DNA from 3 places in the Dehalobacter sp. TeCB1 genome. Region 3 is predicted to be linked to each of the others. Evidence: riboswitches for the same ligand, from Rfam matches in the RefSeq annotation. Region 3 holds a riboswitch; each other region holds the start of a gene.

Region 1 (6,032 bases), on a different contig from region 3:
GTCGTAAAAGCGTGGTTAGCAGTTTAAGAAAATTTGAGGGACACTCTTGTAGCCGGATCCAACAAGACTTGGAACTATATGCACTATGTTTCAATTAAGGCGGGAAGTGCTGAGAAAGGCACGTAGTGCGGATATAATAAACGATGGTATACCGGGAGATGTGTAATTTGTCTAAAGCTCATTTAAAAAAACTGTTCTTATTTATGTTTTATGGATCTTTAATGATCGCATTATTGTTTAGTTTTAAGGGCAGACAGATGGATGTCCAGCAATTCTTACCCTCAATGCTGAGCAATGCTCAGGAGTTTGAAGTAATTGAAACTCATCCTCTGACCTATGCAGGCTATAAGAATATCAACGGTCAGGATACGCTGCAGGGATACGTAGTTTTTGGCCAAGGAAGCGGCTATGGCGGTCCTGTATCTGTTTTAACGGCTACAGACCCCAACGGTAACATTTTAAAAGTTCGGGTTGTAGGGTATGCTACGGAAACACCATCCTATATTCAATCAGTTTTGAGAGGGGATTTTCTGAAGCAATTTATAGGTAAACCTGTAGATGAACCGCTGGAAATTGGACGGGATATCGACAAGGTGACCAGTGCTACGCTATCATCAAGAGGAATTACCGATGCAGTCCGCCAGGCTAGTCATGGGCTGGGTAGAAACCAATTTGCCTTGAATATTTCTGAGCCTTCGGAGAATATTAATTTGGGGATTAAAGAAATAGGTTTGGCTTTATTAATATTTGCAACGATTATAGGAGTGCGTTTGAAAATCAATAAGCTGCGCTGGGTAGTTATTATATGCAGTATATTTTTTACAGGTTTCTGGTTTAACTGCTCAATTTCACTTGCAAACATTGCCAGCGGATTAATGGGATTCTTCCCAGCTTTTAAACAAAATCTTTTTTGGTATATTTTGATCGTCGGGATTCCATTAATTATTTTCTTAAACGGGAAGAATCTATACTGTTATTGGTTATGTCCTTTTGGAGGAATTCAGGAAATACTGGCAAAAATCGGAGGCGGAAAACTAAAATGTAATCATAATATAGGAACATGGCTGCAAAAAATTAAATACATGTTAGTTTGGATCGTGCTGATTTTAAGCTTTTTCTTTAAATCACCGAGTGTAGGTGGCAGTTATGAGCCCTTTGGAGTCCTGTTCGGATTTCAGGGTGTGAGTGTGCAATGGATACTGCTCAGCATTATCCTGGTTGTATCGCTGTTTATCAGAAGATTTTGGTGTTTATACTTTTGTCCGGTCGGGGTGATCAATGAAATCATCATTAAAGCAAGACGGTTCGTAAATTCCCTTTTCCAAAAGAAACAGGAACAAGGTATTCTAACGAATAAAGGAAGGACACTATGAGGAACCTTGGCTCTAAGGAAGTATTTTTCTGTACTTTGACAGCGACAATCTTATTTTTAGTTATGGTCTTACTATTTAGCAACATAAAACAACTTTTATAACTATTCATCAGCGTTGAATTAAATAACGCAAAAAAAGCATGTTCATTATCTGCATACAGTATCCACGAAGAAAAAATAATAAATAATTAAATGAGGGTAGTTCTGTCTGCCTATATCTCTAATTATCAGGAGATTTAGGTAGACAAGGAAACAACATAATTACATTTTCACATATTAATTAGTCTAAGTATAAGGCTAAGTACAAGGGAGTGTAATCATGAGTGATAATGATCTACCGTGGCTGAAACACACAAAATTATTCCGGTCGCCAATAGATGGATGGAAGAAAGTTTTTGCGCATAGAGAAAGATTGTTATATCCCAAAGGAAGCATTATTATTAAACAAGGCATCACTATTGAGAAACTATTATATATTTTTACAGGGACGGTTGAATATTCGAAAGTTGACGAAGAAGGCAATGAGGTTCTCATTGATGTATTGGGTGCAAATAATTTATTTATGATTGCTCCATTGTTTACCGGTATTCCCCCTCTCGGTTCATTTACGGCTGTAGAAGACACAGTAGCAGCTGCAATTTCAATTCAGGAAATGAAAAGTTTGATGAAGTCTGATTTTACGCTTACTGAAGAGTTGCTCTACGACCTTTCAATGAAAAGTAATAACCACATAAGTCGGCTGCAAAAACATTACACTTACAAAGTAGACCATAGAATTATCGAAACTTTGTGTGCACTTGCAGATCAACAAGGGATGCAACTGTTTATCAATCAACAAGATTTGGCTGAACTTGCAGATACAACAAGAGTAACGGTGTCAAAATTATTTCGCGACTTAAAATCTGAGAACATTATACGGCCAATATATGGAGGGATCATTATACAGGATTATAGCCGCCTAAAAAACTGGCAGAAACATATTTAAAGATCTACAATTTAGACTAAATGAATTTATTATTGATGAAGAAATGATATTTTAGGAGGTTATTAAATGCCAACTTATGACTTTATTTGCGAAAAGTGTGGTCACAAGTTTTCAATTTTTTGTAGTGTAAGTTCAAGAGACAAACAAATATGTCCGCAGTGCACTGATGATAATATAACTCAGCGGTTTACAACGGTTAATGCCTATGGAGTCAAAGGTGGTAAAGCCTGTTCATCTGGGAAATGCGGTTCTGGCTGCAAATGTTAAAATCTGCACCATCTTTTCTCTTGACTTTTCTCCAATTTCATTTAGAATAATACGTAATAATCATATATTCTTTTTGGTGTCTCTTATGGAGAAGAATAGGGAATCAGGTGCAAATCCTGGACGGACCCACCGCTGTAAATAGTTGTGATGACTGTACAATGCCACTGAGAAATTGGGAAGGCACAGAAGTCGGTTAAAACTATGAGTCAGAAGACCTGCCAATAAAGATACGTAATGAAGCGACGGTAAAGTTTCAGTTTGAGGGATTAGAGTCCCTCAAACTGAAACTTTTTTATTAATGCTTCAGCAAGTTCAAAACGTAGACGTTTTGAACACAAAACCACCCGTTACACGGGTGGAGACAAAGAATTATAAAAAAGAAATTCACCTTCCGCTATAATGATGAATGTTCAAGCCATCAAAAAGCAAAAGGAAGGGGAATTTCTATGGATAAAAGTTTAGCACACACAAAATGGATGTGTAAATACCACATAGTATTTACACCAAAGTATAGGAGGCAGGTAATATATAAGCAGATCAAGTCAGATATAACGCAGATAATAAAGGAGCTTTGTAAATATAAAGGTGTAGAGATAATCGAAGGGCATGCAATGCCCGATCATATCCACCTGCTTGTATCAATTCCGCCGAAGATGAGCGTATCAAGTTTCATGGGGTATTTGAAGGGAAAAAGCGCAATGATGATATTTGATCGGCATGCCAATTTGAAATATAAGTTTGGCAATCGCCATTTCTGGGCAACCGGGTACTATGTCAGTACTGTGGGACTAAATGAAGCGACCATAGCAAAATATGTAAGAGAACAGGAACTGCATGATCAGATAAATGATAAGGTAAGTGTCAAAGAGTTAGAAGACCCCTTCAGGGGTTAGCCAGGTAATAAATGCTGAATGGCTTGAACGAAGTGCAAGCCAGCACTTTTAGGTGCAGGCTTGCAATAAGCCCTTATAGGGCTAGAGCATGCCACCCGTTTTACGGGTGGTCATGACTTTGTATTTATTGCATTTAATATGGAGGTTTTCATCCTATGGAACCTGTGGTACAGCTTAAAATAGAAGCTCTTACTTTTCCACCGGAAACAAAAAAAGTATTAAAAGATATCGACTTAACCATTAATAAAGGAGATTTCATTGCCATTACAGGGGAAGCTGCATCGGGCAAATCGATGTTGCTCCATAGCATCACCGGAGCAGCGCCTCAATTTTTCAATGGACAGTTAAACGGCACCATTAAGGTGATGGGGAAAAACATTAATGAAATCCCCTTAGCAAAAATGTGCGATCACATCGGCTATATGATGCAGGAGCCGCAAAATCAGATTGTCAGTATCACGGTAGAAGAAGAAGTTGCTTTCGGTATTGCCAATATGGAACTTCCTTGGGAGGAAATTAAGCATAGAGTCAAAAAAACTTTACAATTCGTTGGACTGGAGGGTTTTGAACAAAGAAATACGGATGGACTGTCCGGCGGCCAAGCCCAAAGAGTGGTATTGGCAAGTGTTCTAGCGATGGAAACTCCCATTCTTGTTTTAGATCAGCCCACCGCAGAATTAGACGGAAAGGGAAAACAAGACCTCTATTCTCATATCGCTTATTTAAACAGAGAAAAAGGAGTTACCGTGATTATGGTGATGGACCGGGCCTGCGATATTCTCCCTTATACCAATCGTATTCTTATCATGGCTGAAGGAGCCATTCAAGAAGAATGCAGCCCTGATGACTATCTAGAACGGTTAAATAAAAAAATCAGCCCAGCAAAAAATATTACAGCAACAGATGAAACAATAATTGAAGTGAAGGATCTAACCTTTACCTATAAAGGGGATTTTAAGGGATGTGAAAAAATTGATTTGGCGATTAATCACGGTGATTTTATTGGGTTGATTGGACTCAATGGTTCAGGGAAAACGACGCTCTTAAAGTTAATAGAAGGTTTGCTTGTCCCGGATGCGGGTGCGATTCAAATATTTGGCAAACCCCTAACCAAAAGAAATTTAGCAACCATACGCAGTCAAATAGGTTTTCTGTTTCAAAACCCTGATCTTCAAATCTTTGCAAACACAGTAAAAGACGAGGTAGCATTTATTTTAAGAAAAAGAAAACTGCCGGAAGGGGAAATTGAAGAGAAGGTAAATGGAATTCTAGCTGAAGTCGGGCTGTTAGCATACGCCGATATCCATCCTCACAGGCTCAGCCGCTGCCAGCGTCAGAAACTGGCAATTGCCTCTGTTTTAGTAGGAGATCCTGAGATTATCATAGCTGATGAACCGACCTCAGGCTTAGATGAAGAACAAAGTGCCCTGATTATGGAGCTGCTTTCTGCATTTCAGCAACAAGGTAAAACGGTTATTCTCGTTACCCATGACCTGGGTTTGGCAAAACAATATACCAATCGTATTGTGGCGATGCATAAGCACCGTCTGGTATTGGATATTCCGACCCAAGAAATTGGTTCTTTTGAAAAAACATTGAAGGACATCGGGTTAGATTTTCAGAAGGAGGGCATTGCTAATGGCCTTCATTGAAAAAATTGATCCGCGCACGAAATTGGTATGGTGTTTAACACTGATCCTTACAGCTTTACTTTCGCAGAATCTGATCCAGGAAATTGGGATGATTGCATTGGTAATGATTACGGATTGTATTTTTTCTAACCATTTAAAAAAATATAAAATACTAGTACCTGTAATGCTTTTAGTTGCCTCGCAAATTATTGTCATACAGCTTTTGTTCTGCCGGGATGGAGAACTTCTTTGGCAGTGGGGAATCGTATCTGTTTATACTGGCGCTATTCCGGCTGCTGCTTTAGGTATTTCCCGCACTGCTGCCGTGACCTTTGCTGCTGTTCAGTTTATGACCTGGACTTCTGCCACAGATGCTGCTTTAATGCTCATATCATGGCATGTTCCTTATCGCTATGCCATGTTGGTCGTTATGACAAAGCGGTTTTTCCCTCTGATGCAAAAGGAATATCTGGCAATTTCAGAGAGTCAATCTGTTCGGGGTTATCCCTCTGAAGGGATTAAAAATAGAATAAAAAATCTTCCGTTAACGTTTATGCCGTTGCTATATCGTACAGTCCGGCATACTTCAGATATTGCTCTTTCGATGGAATTAAAAGGCTATGGCCGAAGCAAGCAGCGAACTTTTAGCAAACAATTGCATTTAAAAAGCTGGGAAATGATCAACATGATGGTTCTTGTCTTATTTTTCATTACAGTTAACTTAGTACCTTGATAACTCCAAAACACATGTAAACAATTTAACGAGAGGGAACAAGTAGATTTAGGGTTGACCTGGTACTAAAATATAAAAAATATTTTATTTTAGGAGGACATTATGAACAACAAATTTTTCAGAACCGACACCAAAGCACTCGTAGGATCCA
Region 2 (6,032 bases), on a different contig from region 3:
GGAATAGATCGATGGATCCCCCAGCGTAAGAAAAGCCACAGATTTGTTTTGTTTGAGCTGGTCAATGATCTGTTCAGCTGCTTCCTGATGGCTTTGCTCCAGCATTTGGGCATCCCGTGTCATCGGCATGTAAAGTTCCAGTATTTCTTTTGTGGAGAGGTCCACAGCCTGCTTGGCAATATTCCAGGCGGTCATTTCTTTTTCATCCGTGCGCGGAACAGCAATAAGCTCTGTCTCGCTGATGATCCGGACGGCCTTTAAGGTCATCAGTTCAAAGTCTCCCGGACCTACGCCTATTCCGTATAATGCTGCTTTCATGATGGCTTCATCCTTTTTATTTTATTGACTATTTCATCCGCCTGCGGTGTTTTGCCCAGGATACCCTGTTCATTGGAATACAGGATCACACCGGCTTTCACCTTATTCTGCAGGCGGTAATTCACATATTCATCAATTTTTAACATGATGGACTCAAATACCTGGCTTCTAAGCCCGTGCCGGTCTAATACCGTAACGGCCTGCGGCGCTGTCAGGCTAGCCATAATTTCTTTGACTGTCTCCTTCCCTGCGCCGTGTAAGGCAGCATGTACGGCGATAACTTCCATGCGGCAGTCCGCATAGCGGGAGTGGGTATTCATAATGCCCGCTGCCAGCTTGACCAATTTTCCGGCATGTCCGATCAGCAGCAGGCCGTCAAAGCCTAATTCCACAGTAAAATCCAGCATTTCACCGATATAATTGCTGCAGTGGATCAGAGAACTCTCCAGCCCCAGCGTACTGCGGACAAAAGTTTCACCGTAATTTCCAGGGCAGACCAGCAGATCTCTGCAGCCCTTTTCTTTCTGCTGATTCATCTCCAGTCGAATCGTATCGATCAGGGCCTTTTCGCTCATCGGCTCGACAATCCCTATTGTTCCCAGAATAGAGATTCCGCCAACAATGCCCAGCCGCGGGTTAAAGGTTTTTCTGGCAATGGCCTCCCCTTCCGGAACTGATATCGTAATTTCCAGGCCTCCCTCATAACCGTACTCGGCACAGACTTTCGCCACCTCCGCCATAATCATGCTTCTGGGAACAGGATTGATGGCCGGTTCTCCTATAGGACAGGCAAGCCCGGGCTTAGTGATTCTGCCGACGCCCTGGCCGCCATCGACCTGAATATTATTATGGTTCGCTCTGGCGACCGTCGCAAAAATAAGGATGCCGTTGGTCACATCTGGGTCATCGCCGCTGTCCTTTTTTACAGCACACGTCACCTGGTCCCTGTCTCTCCGAACTTCCAGCACCTGCATCGCAACCGGTATTCCCTTCGGTGTCGCAATGGCTATTTCTGTACACAGGTCTCCTGAGAGCAGCATTACCGCCCCAGCCTTGGCAGCAGCAGCCGCACAGGATCCCGTAGTAAAGCCGCATCTCAGCCTCTTATTCTGTTTGATGACAAAGAGTTCACCGGATTGATTGTTTTGTGGATTGTTTTGTGGACTGTTTTGTTCATCGTTTAGATGGTGGATGTCATGATTCATTATTTTTATATTCCTTCAATCAGTTTGTATCTTTCCAGTTAATTAAAGCTTTTCTGGCCTCAGATATGGTATTGGCAGGCTGGGCAAATTCAAAGCCGTCTTTATCATGCAAAATCTCCATAAGATGCCCAATTCTTGGGAGTCTGAGATTAATCCTTCTGATTTCCTCCGGATGCGAAAACACTTCCTGAGGCGTACCTTCCATTACAAGCCTGCCGTCATCGACGACATACGCATAATCACAGTAAAGTGGTACGATATCGATGTCGTGCGTTGAGATCACGACGGACAAATTCAGCTCAATTTGCAGTTTTCTGAGCAGCTTCATTAGCTCACTGACTCCGAGTGGGTCAAGCCCTGCGGTCGGTTCATCCAGAATAAGCACTTCCGGCTCCATCACCAGAACGCCGGCAATGGCTGCACGTTTTTTCTGGCCAAAACTGAGGCTGTGTGTGGGCTTGTCTTTCAGGTGGGATATCCCGGTTCTCTTCATGGCTAGATCCACCCTTCTGCGGACTTCCTCCTCAGGCAGCTTTAGATTCATCGCGCCGAAGGAGATATCCTGATAGACACTGGCTGAAAACAACTGCTTGTCCGGATCCTGAAAAACAATGCCAACAGATTTTCGAAGCTGTTTGAGACCTTTTACTGAATAATCCAGCGGCAGGCCCTTGAATAGAACTTCGCCGCCTGAAGGCTTATTGATGCCGTTAAAGGAAAGCAGCAACGTTGATTTTCCAGCACCGTTGCTTCCGAGGACTGCCGTCGTTTTCCCCTGTTTAATCCCGAGTGACAGGGCCTTTAAGGCCTGGGTTCCATCACTGTAGATGTAGTGGAGATTTCTGACTTCCAAGATATTTTTAGCCTCCACATTTTCAATCAAGCCATTTTCGGCCATTATAGCAAGCCTCCTGTCAATTGTTTGGAAAACAGCGCAACTGCAATCAGGAATAGGTTAATCAGCACAATCGGAATATATTCTGTCCAATGAGTCTCCGCCTGCTCATGGATCACACTGAGCTCACCGTCATATCCCCTGGCTTCAAGCGCAATATACAGTTCATCCGCCCTCTGATAAGACCGGATAAAAAGTGACGAAGCCAGAGCCGCCAATGAACGGTATCCGGAAGAAAGCCCCGCATAGCCCAAGCGGGAATTCTGTGCCGTAAACATGGTGTCTGCCATTTCCAAAAATACAAAAATAAACCGGTAGATCAGTCCCATCAATTCAACCATCAGTCTTGGAACTTTAAGCTTCCGAAGAACTGCCAACAGGTCTACCATTGGTGTACTCAGCGATAAATAATACAGACAGGAAACCGCGCCAAGCGCTTTAAAAAACAGATTTGCCGCACTTAGAATACCGGACTGCGACACCCCGATATACATGCCAAATGCATATACAGAGAATACAAAAACATCTTTGTCCCCTGAAACATTGACCGCAATGGTTAAAACGCCGATCACTAAAAAGGAAAGCGGGACAAGCATCAGTCTAATAAAAATTCCAACAGGGGTACCACCTTTGCAAACGGTATACCACCCCATGATCAGGAGCGTCAAGATTGACACCGCAACGGAATCAGCCCAGAGACAGACCCCCAAAACCGAAACGGCTAAGACTAGCTTTTGCAATGGATTTGTTTGTTTAAGCTTGGATAAATAAGCGTATTTATCGATGTAAATCATTGTTTACCGGTTCTTCCTTTTTCTTACGACCCCGCAGATAACCTAACCCGTAGCCCAAAACACCTGCTCCGACAGCTGCCTGAAGCGCAAACAACAAGCTTTCAATTTCTCCGCTGGGCGGCTCCCAAATCGGTGAGAACCAGGGCTGGTAATTCCCGTTAAGTTCTGTTATAGCTTGTTCAGCTTGGCTGTCAGCTCCAGCAAATTCCGCATTTTTTTGCACAATGAGGGGTACAACAGCAAGCGCTATGACAATCGTAATTAAAATAATATTTGTGATGATAACCCGATTTTTATTCTTCGGTTTCATCGTTTCTACAGACATTTTCAGACCCCCTTTGAAAGTATTTTTAAGTCTTTAAGCTCATCCCCGGCATAGGATGAAATCGCCTTAAATATTAGCACTGTCAAAATACCTTCACTGATCGCCAATGGTACTTGCGTTAAGGCAAAAATACCTAAAAACTTGGTAAGTGATGCCATAGCGCCGCCTGTTCCAGCAGGAAACGCCAGTGCAAGCTGCACCGATGTCGTGACGTAAGTTAATAAATCCCCAAGTGCGGCAGCGAGAAACACGGCAAGCCACTGCGGTCCATTTGCTTTCTTCACAATTTTGTATGTAGCAAAAGCCACCAGCGGCCCCACAATGCCCATCGAAAAAGTATTTGCTCCCAATGTTGTCAATCCGCCATGAGCCAGTAAAACAGCCTGAAACAGCAGTATGATCAGGCCAATTACGGCCATTGCGGTTGGTCCGAACAAGATAGCGCCAAAGCCAACCCCCGTAGGATGCGAACTGCTTCCTGTAACGGAAGGAATCTTCAGGGAAGACAAAACAAAAGCAAAGGCGCCTGCCATCGCCAAAAGCATTAATGTTTTGGGATGCTCTCCAACAGTTCTTCTGATAGAAAAAAAACCTGCCAGAACAAAAGGTATTGCCAAAGCACCCCAGGTAATACACCAACCCGCAGGAAGGAAGCCCTCCATGATATGCATGGCATATGTCTGCTGGGGCAAGAACATAAACATAAGTACGAGACCCATTATCCAAATCTTTTTATTTATCATCGTCAAACTCTCCTATATAAGATATGAAACAAAAAACCTCTCAACATCTTACGTCGAGAGGCTCATATGCTAGGAAGTTTTCCTCGGTAGTCTTGCACATAACATCCCCCTCTCTATCACTCGTAGAGTATATGGTGAGACACTAAAACAGGTAGGTCTTCTGGCTTAAGCATCATCGATCTTCAGACCTTCCCAGTTTCCCAGTGGTATACCTGAAGAACTCCACTTTCACAGCGGCGTGACCGCGCGGGCTTCTACCCGACTTTCCTTATTCATTGAATGGTACGCTTATCAGCTTCATTCAACACCTGTTCTGCCTATTCAGTTTTAATCCTGATTCATTATATCGCTCTTTCGACAAGGAATCAATATTATTTTTACTTTAGCCTTGAACATATTAATTGAAGTATCTTTACCTCCATCAATTCTATTTGTGGTAGGGTTCCCCTTTGCTGATCTTGCACGCCCGGTAAATCTGCTCCAGCAGGATAAGCCTGATCATCTGGTGCGGAAAGGTAAGCTTCGAGAACGACCACCGGTAATCGGCGCGTTTTCGGATTTCATCTGCCGTACCAAGAGATCCGCCAATCACAAAAGTGATCCGGCTCTGGCCTGAAAGCCCTTTTTCATCAAACAAAACGGCAAGTTCGGGTGAAGAAAGTTCCTTTCCCAGAAGATCCAGCAAAACCACATAATCCTGAGGTGAAATTAATTTAAGAACCTTTTCAGCTTCTTTCTGTTTTACTCTTGCTTCGTCGGCAGCTGATGCCCTTTCGGGGCATGGTTCGTCCTCAACTTCAATCATCTCAAGCCGGATGTACGCGCCAAGACGCTTGGCGTATTCCTTCAGCCCTTCTTTTAAATATTTTTCTTTGATTTTCCCTACCGCTAGAACTTTGATCTGCAGCATGTTTTCTCCAACTCCAGTCACTATGTTTGCTCCAAACATTTGCAATCAAAAACTTGAAGGTTAAATCTCTCTGATATTGGATTATTTACAATGAAGATTTTTTTCAAAAGTGTTAATAATATTGATGGAGGTGAAAAAAAATGAGCAAAACAAATGAAAGCAAAAAAAAGCTGCTGCAGAATCTAAAAATGGAGGCTGCGGCTGAAATCGGCCATCTTGATTTTGTAAGGGAAAATAACGATCACTATAAAGGCGATGTTACTGCCAGACAGAATGGTCTGGAAGGAGGCCCGATCGGCGGCCAGATGGTCAAAAAAATGATCGCCTATGCCAAACAGCAGATGAAATAGAATAACGGACTCATTTAGTATTCCTAATCTACTTCAATAAATATTCAAAACTTCTTCAGCCTACAATACTGAAGAGGTTTTTTGTTATATAATCTTCTGTTCGGAATACGACTGCTCTGTACCTTCTTCAGTGTTATGCAAAGCTGCCGCTCCCTCGCCGGGTGCAGATTGCATTTGCCCGGCGTTGTTATTCATTTTATTTCTATTGTTTGTATTGGCATTATTGACTGCTGCCGCCTTTTCCATATTTTTGAAAGCGACTGAAAGCATCAGTTTAATTCTGTTGATCTGATTCACCTGGCTGGCACCCGGATCGTAATCGATTGGCACAATATTCGCCAGCGGGTAGCGCCGTTTAAGTTCGCGGACCATCCCTTTACCCGTGATATGATTTGGCAGGCAGGCAAACGGCTGCAGACAGGTGACGTTTGTTGCTCCGCTTTCTATCAGTTCCAGCATTTCCGCGGTCAGGAACCAGCCTTCGCCGGTCTG
Region 3 (6,032 bases):
TAAGCAGTTTATTAATTTGGATAGTGTGAAGTTCACCAATTTCATCAATAAAAAGAATCCCACCGTGGGCTTTGGTGACTGCACCCATCTTCGGCTGCGGTATTCCCGCCATCCCCATGGCGCCAGCTCCCTGATAAATCGGATCATGGACAGAACCAATCAGCGGGTCAGCGATCCCTCTCTCATCGAATCTGGCCGTCGTACCGTCAATTTCAATAAATTTTGCCTCACTTTTAAACGGTGAGAGCGAATTTTTCATAGCTTCTTGAAGGACAAGCCTGGCTGCGGCTGTTTTGCCGACGCCCGGAGGCCCGTACAGCAGGACATGCTGGGGATTCGGCCCGCACAAAGCAGCCCGAAGTGCTTTCACGCCTTCTTTTTGTCCAATGATCTCCGCAAAGACTTCCGGTCTGGTCTTTTCCGACAGCGGGATCGTCAAAGATATTTTACGCATTCTTTGCAGCTTTTCTTTTTGTTTTACGGACTCCTTCTCCACAGCAGATCTCGTCGAGTACTGCTGCCTTAACATCGTCCAGAAATAAATCCCGACAACCAATACAAAAGCCAGCTGAATCATCGCCAGTAGTGACCCGAACCCTAAACCTTCCATTCCTGTACCTCCTGCTCAAGACTCTCTATGTAGTATTTACCAGATCAGAAGATTCAAAACATATTGCCAAAATCACCCGCAGAACCAGTTGCATTAATTATATTAAAGTGATATCATAATCATATCAATTAAATGTATGATCCAGTTGTTTGATCCAGTTCGATCAGACTGGATTTTTCTCCAAGAAAGGATGATAAACTATGATCGAAAAAAAAGTATGGAAAATTAACGGGTTCTTAGGCATTCTCATTTTTTTAGCCCTTTTAGCTGCAACAGTATTTAATGTTATCGCCTCAGTCAAAGAAACAGGATTCACGAATATCGTACTGGCAGCCATTCTGCTTCTTCTGGCACTGATTGTGTCAACCGGCATCCAGGTTGTCCAGCCAAATCAAGCCAAAGTACTGACATTCTTCGGCAGCTATATTGGCAGCATTCGCGAACCTGGCATCTGGATGACGGTTCCGTTCGTTGCAGCAAAAAAGATTTCTCTAAAAGTCCGCAACTTCAACAGTGAGCGTTTGAAAGTCAATGATGTCGACGGCAATCCGATTGAAATTGCTGCGGTTGTCGTAATCAAAGTGGTTGACTCTGCTAAAGCTGTATTTGATGTGGACAATTATGAGCAGTTTGTAGAAATCCAAAGTGAGACAGCATTGCGCCATGTTGCAACCAAATATCCTTATGACAATTATGAAGAAGGTGACGTTTCCTTAAGGGGCAACACCGAGGAAGTAGCCGAAGAAATTGCGAAGGAACTTCAGGAGCGCCTTACACTTGCCGGCGTGGAAGTAATTGAAGCCCGCCTGACCCACCTGGCCTATGCCACCGAGATTGCGAGCGCCATGCTTCAGAGGCAACAGGCCAACGCAATCCTGGCCGCCCGTCAGAAAATTGTGGAAGGTGCTGTCGGAATGGCCCAGATGGCCATTCAGCAGTTGGAAAACAGCGGGACAATCGAACTTGACGACGAACGCAAGATGGCAATGATCAACAACCTACTTGTCGCAATTGTCTCCGACCGTTCAGCCCAGCCAGTACTCAATACCGGCACCCTGTATTAAAAAGCATTGGCAGGAGCAGGATAATGGCAGACAAGAAGAACTTTCCGCTGCGTATCGATCCAAAGCTATTCAGCATTATTGAAGAATGGGCGTCCGACGAATTTCGGAGCGTCAACGCTCACATTGAATATCTCCTGCGGGAAAGCGTCCGAAAAGCCGGAAGGATTCCTAAAAAAAATTCAGATTGACAAAAAGGGCCTTCTATGCAATATTGTTAGCGTAGGGAAATGAGAAATGAATGATTAATCCCAGGTGCCTCAGGATGAGGATAATAGGGAAGACCGGGAAACCGGCGCGGACCCACCACTGTATGCGGAGACGAATTCCGAATGCCACTGGATATGATCTGGGAAGGCCGGGAGGAGAATGACCCGTAAGCCAGGAGACCTGCCTAGGATTGGGAAGATGATGTAATGGTAAGAACACTTCCTTCAATGATTAAATGACTTAGAATGGGAAAGTCTCTTAGAATATAAGAGACTTTTGTTTTGTTTTATTTAAAAAGAATCGAAACAAAGGAGAAATGATTATGAAGAAGAAACCAATTGCACTGCTGTTGATTCTGCCCCTGGTGCTTACCCTGGCCCTTGGACTGGCCACAGGCTGTTCAACGCAAAATGAGCAGGCCTTGAAGGGAAAAACGTTTACAGACACGATGGGCAGACAGATCACCCTTGACGCGTACCCCCAGAAAATTATTTCTTTGGCCCCTGCTATTACTGAAATACTTTTTGCCATTGGCCTTGATCAGGAAATTATCGGTGTAACCGATTACTGTGATTATCCCGAGCAAGCGTTGACTAAAGAAAAAATGGGCGGATTTAAGAACCCGAATCTGGAAACGATTGTCGCTGCCGAGCCTGATATGGTCTTTATTGCAGCCGGCGTGCAGGAAGATGTCATCAAGAAGCTTGAAGAGCTGAAGGTGACGGTTGTTGTACTCGATGCCGATACGATCGATCAGGTTATCAGCAATATCGAATTGGCTGGTTCTTTGACTGGTAAGGAAGCAGAAGCCAAGAAAGTCACTGCAGATATGAGAACCAGAATGACAAATATAACCTCCAAACTCAAAGACATCGCCAAACCAACTGTATTTGTGGAAATTTGGGACGATCCTCTGATGTCGGCCGGTTCAACCAGTTTTGTCAATAACCTTATCGAAGTTGCCGGAGGCGTCAATATTGCTGCCGGCAATACTGAAAAATTTTATAATTACAGCATGGAAAGTCTGCTCCAAGCCGATCCGGATTATTACATCATCAATACTCATGCCCATACCCCAGCTGATATCCAAAACAGAACCGGCTATGAAGTCTTAAGTGCGGTGAAAGACAACAAGGTATATGCTGTCGACGACAACCTGATCAGCCGCTCAGGCCCAAGAGTCATTGACGGTCTGGAGCAAATCGCAAAAATTATTCATCCTGAAATTTTTGGAAATTAATGGTGCTATTGATCATGGATGTTTTAAAAAACCGGAAAAGTTGGAAGTACCTGCTGATCTGCTTCACCTTGTTTTTGATTGCTGTGGGCATTTTTTGCACAACGGTTGGCTCAGCAGATATTTCGTTTAAAGAGAGCGCCGGAATTATCATGAGCAAAGTACCTTTATTGAATCACTGGTTTCATGCTGAAGACTATCCCCATGTCCATCAAACGATTATCTGGTCTCTGCGTGTTCCGAGAATCATTCTGGCAGCTTTGGTTGGCGGAGCTCTGGGCGTCATCGGAGGTACCCTGCAGGGTTTTTTCAAAAACCCGATGGCCGATCCTTACGTAATGGGTGTATCCTCCGGAGCAGGTTTGGGTGCGACGATCGCCATCATTACCGGAGCAGGCGGTTTCCTGGGCATGATCGAAATTCCTGTTTTCAGTTTTATCGGTGCTTTTCTGACAACCTGGATCGTCTACTCCCTAGCCAAAGTCGGGAAAAAAGTCGTTGTCACGACACTTCTGCTGGCAGGGGTCGCACTCAGTGCGTTTCTGTCAGCAGTCATGTCTTTTCTGATGGTTTTGAATACGGATGATATCGATAAAATTTATCTATGGCTCATGGGCAGTTTTGCCAACAAGAGCTGGGAGCATATCCAACTTGCCGCGCCGTTTATCATTATTGGCGTGATTGTCTTATTCACTTTAGCGAAGGAAATGAATGCAATGGTATTCGGCGACAGTGCCGCCCAGCATCTTGGCATCAATCTTGGGAAACTGCAAATCATTCTGCTGATGGCCACCTCCCTGACAACAGCGGGAGCCGTGGCATCCTGCGGCTCCATTGGTTTTGTCGGACTAATCGTTCCACATATTGTCAGGATTATGGTCGGTCCGGATCACCGGGTCCTGCTTCCACTCTCCTTTCTTGTGGGCGGGACCTTTTTGGTGATTACCGATACGATTGCCAGGACATGCCTGGGCTCACAGGAAATCCCTGTTGGTGTCATCACTGCGCTTTTTGGTGGACCCTTCTTCATCTATCTGCTGAAGAAAAAGAAAGAGAGAGTAATATAAGTGGATTCTTTAATCATTGCCAGCAACCTTACATTCGCCTATGGCAGTAAAAATATTCTGGAAGACTTAAGCCTGGAAATCAGCAAGGGCAGCTTTGTATCCATCATCGGCCCCAACGGGTCCGGCAAGTCTACCCTGCTGAAAAATATTACCGCAGAAATTACTCCCCAGAAGGGGGCCGTCCTGCTCGATGATCAGGATATTTTTAAGATTAAGAAAAAAGATCTTGCCAAAACGATTGCAGTCGTCCCCCAGGATACCGGAGGGGATTTTGCTTTTTCTGTCATGGAGACGGTACTGATGGGCAGAATGCCTCATCAAAAGCGATTTGAGGGCGATTCTGAAAAGGATGTGGAGATTGCTCAATGGGCGATGGAGCTGACAAACGTCTGGCACCTGAAGGACCGCTCTGTGAACGAACTAAGCGGAGGCGAGCGGCAAAGAGTCATTGTGGCCAGAGCCTTAACTCAGGAACCCAAAGTCCTGCTGCTCGATGAACCCACCTCTCATTTAGATATCCAGCACCAATATGAATTGCTGGAACTTCTGGATCGTTTGAATAAAACCAAAAGCCTGACCGTAATCGCTGTTTTGCACGATCTTAACCTTGCTGCCCAGTTCAGCCATAAAATCATTCTTCTCGATAAAGGCAGAATTGTGGCTTATGGCAGTCCTGTTGAAGTGCTGACAGCCCAGAAGATCCGGGACAGCTACCATATCGAAGTTGCGATTACGACGAATGAAATCACCGGACGCTTTAATATTATTCCGTTAAGTAAAAAGAAGGACCGGAGTGAGGCTGCCAGGGATGTACGTATCCATTTACTCTGCGGCGGCGGAAGCGGTGTCTATCTGATGGAACAATTGGTTCAGGCCGGTTATCAGGTGAGCTGCGGCGTCCTGAACATTGGAGATTCGGACTGGAAAAAAGCCAAAGAGCTCGGCATTGCCGTTTCCGAAGAAGCTCCTTTTTCCCCCATCTCCGCCGAAGCCTTTAACATGAACGAAGAGCTTCTAAATGAAGCAGACCTGATCATTGTTTTGTCTGTCCCTTTCGGGTACGGGAACATCGTCAATTTAGAACAGGTTTCCGTGGCCTTACACCTTAAAAACAAAAAAGTAATGATTGTGGAAACTGAATCAGAACAGTGGGATTACACAGGAGATTTTACCGGTGGCAAAGCTGACAGCCTTCTTGCCGGCATGATGCAGCACGGCGCAGAGAAGTTCGGCAGTATCCGGGAACTATTAGGTAGGATCGGAGGAAAATGATTTGCTTCTGTGGACTTACGAAACAGGTGATACTGTTGAGCGCTATAAAGACAGTATCATTATTTCTTTCAAGGATGACCGCAAGGTCCTGAGTACCGCCCATTTAAACGGTGGTTACCGCGAAAACCTGAAATTTGTTTTTAACCACGATATTAATTCCGGGATGGGTTTGACGTGTGACATCACTCCAGCCGTCTATGAGGAACATATGAAGCTGATTGCCACGAAATTGGATCTTGATCCTGAAGCCTCCGCAGGCCTTCTGACGGCTGCTGCCATGAATAATGTGGCTATTCGGACAGCAAGCTACGAAGATCTAACTGTCACCGCAGTGGTAACCGGCGGCATCGAAATGAACGGCGGCCGGATCGGTGATCCCGCTTTTTTTCATGAACGGCAGGGGGAAACGGTAACCATTCCAGCTGGAACGATTAATATTCTGCTGTATATCAATGCCGATCTTCCGGAAGAGACCCTGACCCGAGCACTTGTGACCTGTACAGAAGCCAAAACGGCTGCCCTGCAGGAGCTTATGGCCGGCAGCTGTTATTCCAGAGGCATCGCCACAGGATCAG

What was found. A riboswitch is a leader RNA that binds a small molecule or an ion and turns the genes downstream of it on or off. The one in region 3 is predicted to bind cobalamin.
Region 1: another riboswitch for cobalamin. It lies ahead of tnpA (IS200/IS605 family transposase); the one in region 3 lies ahead of A7D23_RS07670 (cobalamin-binding protein).
Region 2: another riboswitch for cobalamin. It lies ahead of A7D23_RS03250 (energy-coupling factor ABC transporter permease); the one in region 3 lies ahead of A7D23_RS07670 (cobalamin-binding protein).

The regions. Positions count from the first base shown of each region.
Region 1 is NZ_MCHF01000067.1:18,096-24,127, forward strand. Features, by position in the region: gene A7D23_RS14510 (4Fe-4S binding protein) at 159-1,373, shown strand; gene A7D23_RS14515 (Crp/Fnr family transcriptional regulator) at 1,692-2,357, shown strand; gene A7D23_RS15750 (zinc ribbon domain-containing protein) at 2,424-2,624, shown strand; cobalamin riboswitch at 2,682-2,862, shown strand; gene tnpA (IS200/IS605 family transposase) at 3,071-3,517, shown strand; gene A7D23_RS14525 (energy-coupling factor transporter ATPase) at 3,673-5,169, shown strand; gene A7D23_RS14530 (energy-coupling factor transporter transmembrane component T) at 5,156-5,881, shown strand; gene A7D23_RS14535 (hypothetical protein) at 5,984-6,032, shown strand, end outside.
Region 2 is NZ_MCHF01000010.1:133,098-139,129, forward strand. Features, by position in the region: gene cobI (precorrin-2 C(20)-methyltransferase) at 1-318, opposite strand, end outside; gene cbiD (cobalt-precorrin-5B (C(1))-methyltransferase CbiD) at 315-1,523, opposite strand; gene A7D23_RS03235 (ATP-binding cassette domain-containing protein) at 1,543-2,421, opposite strand; gene cbiQ (cobalt ECF transporter T component CbiQ) at 2,421-3,212, opposite strand; gene A7D23_RS03245 (energy-coupling factor ABC transporter substrate-binding protein) at 3,196-3,537, opposite strand; gene A7D23_RS03250 (energy-coupling factor ABC transporter permease) at 3,540-4,280, opposite strand; cobalamin riboswitch at 4,413-4,607, opposite strand; gene rlmH (23S rRNA (pseudouridine(1915)-N(3))-methyltransferase RlmH) at 4,708-5,187, opposite strand; gene A7D23_RS03260 (alpha/beta-type small acid-soluble spore protein) at 5,331-5,540, shown strand; gene A7D23_RS03265 (2-hydroxyacyl-CoA dehydratase) at 5,625-6,032, opposite strand, start outside.
Region 3 is NZ_MCHF01000026.1:37,342-43,373, forward strand. Features, by position in the region: gene lonB (ATP-dependent protease LonB) at 1-610, opposite strand, end outside; gene A7D23_RS07660 (SPFH domain-containing protein) at 811-1,674, shown strand; gene A7D23_RS07665 (hypothetical protein) at 1,698-1,862, shown strand; cobalamin riboswitch at 1,908-2,084, shown strand; gene A7D23_RS07670 (cobalamin-binding protein) at 2,204-3,121, shown strand; gene A7D23_RS07675 (iron chelate uptake ABC transporter family permease subunit) at 3,136-4,185, shown strand; gene A7D23_RS07680 (heme ABC transporter ATP-binding protein) at 4,186-5,457, shown strand; gene A7D23_RS07685 (adenosylcobinamide amidohydrolase) at 5,459-6,032, shown strand, end outside.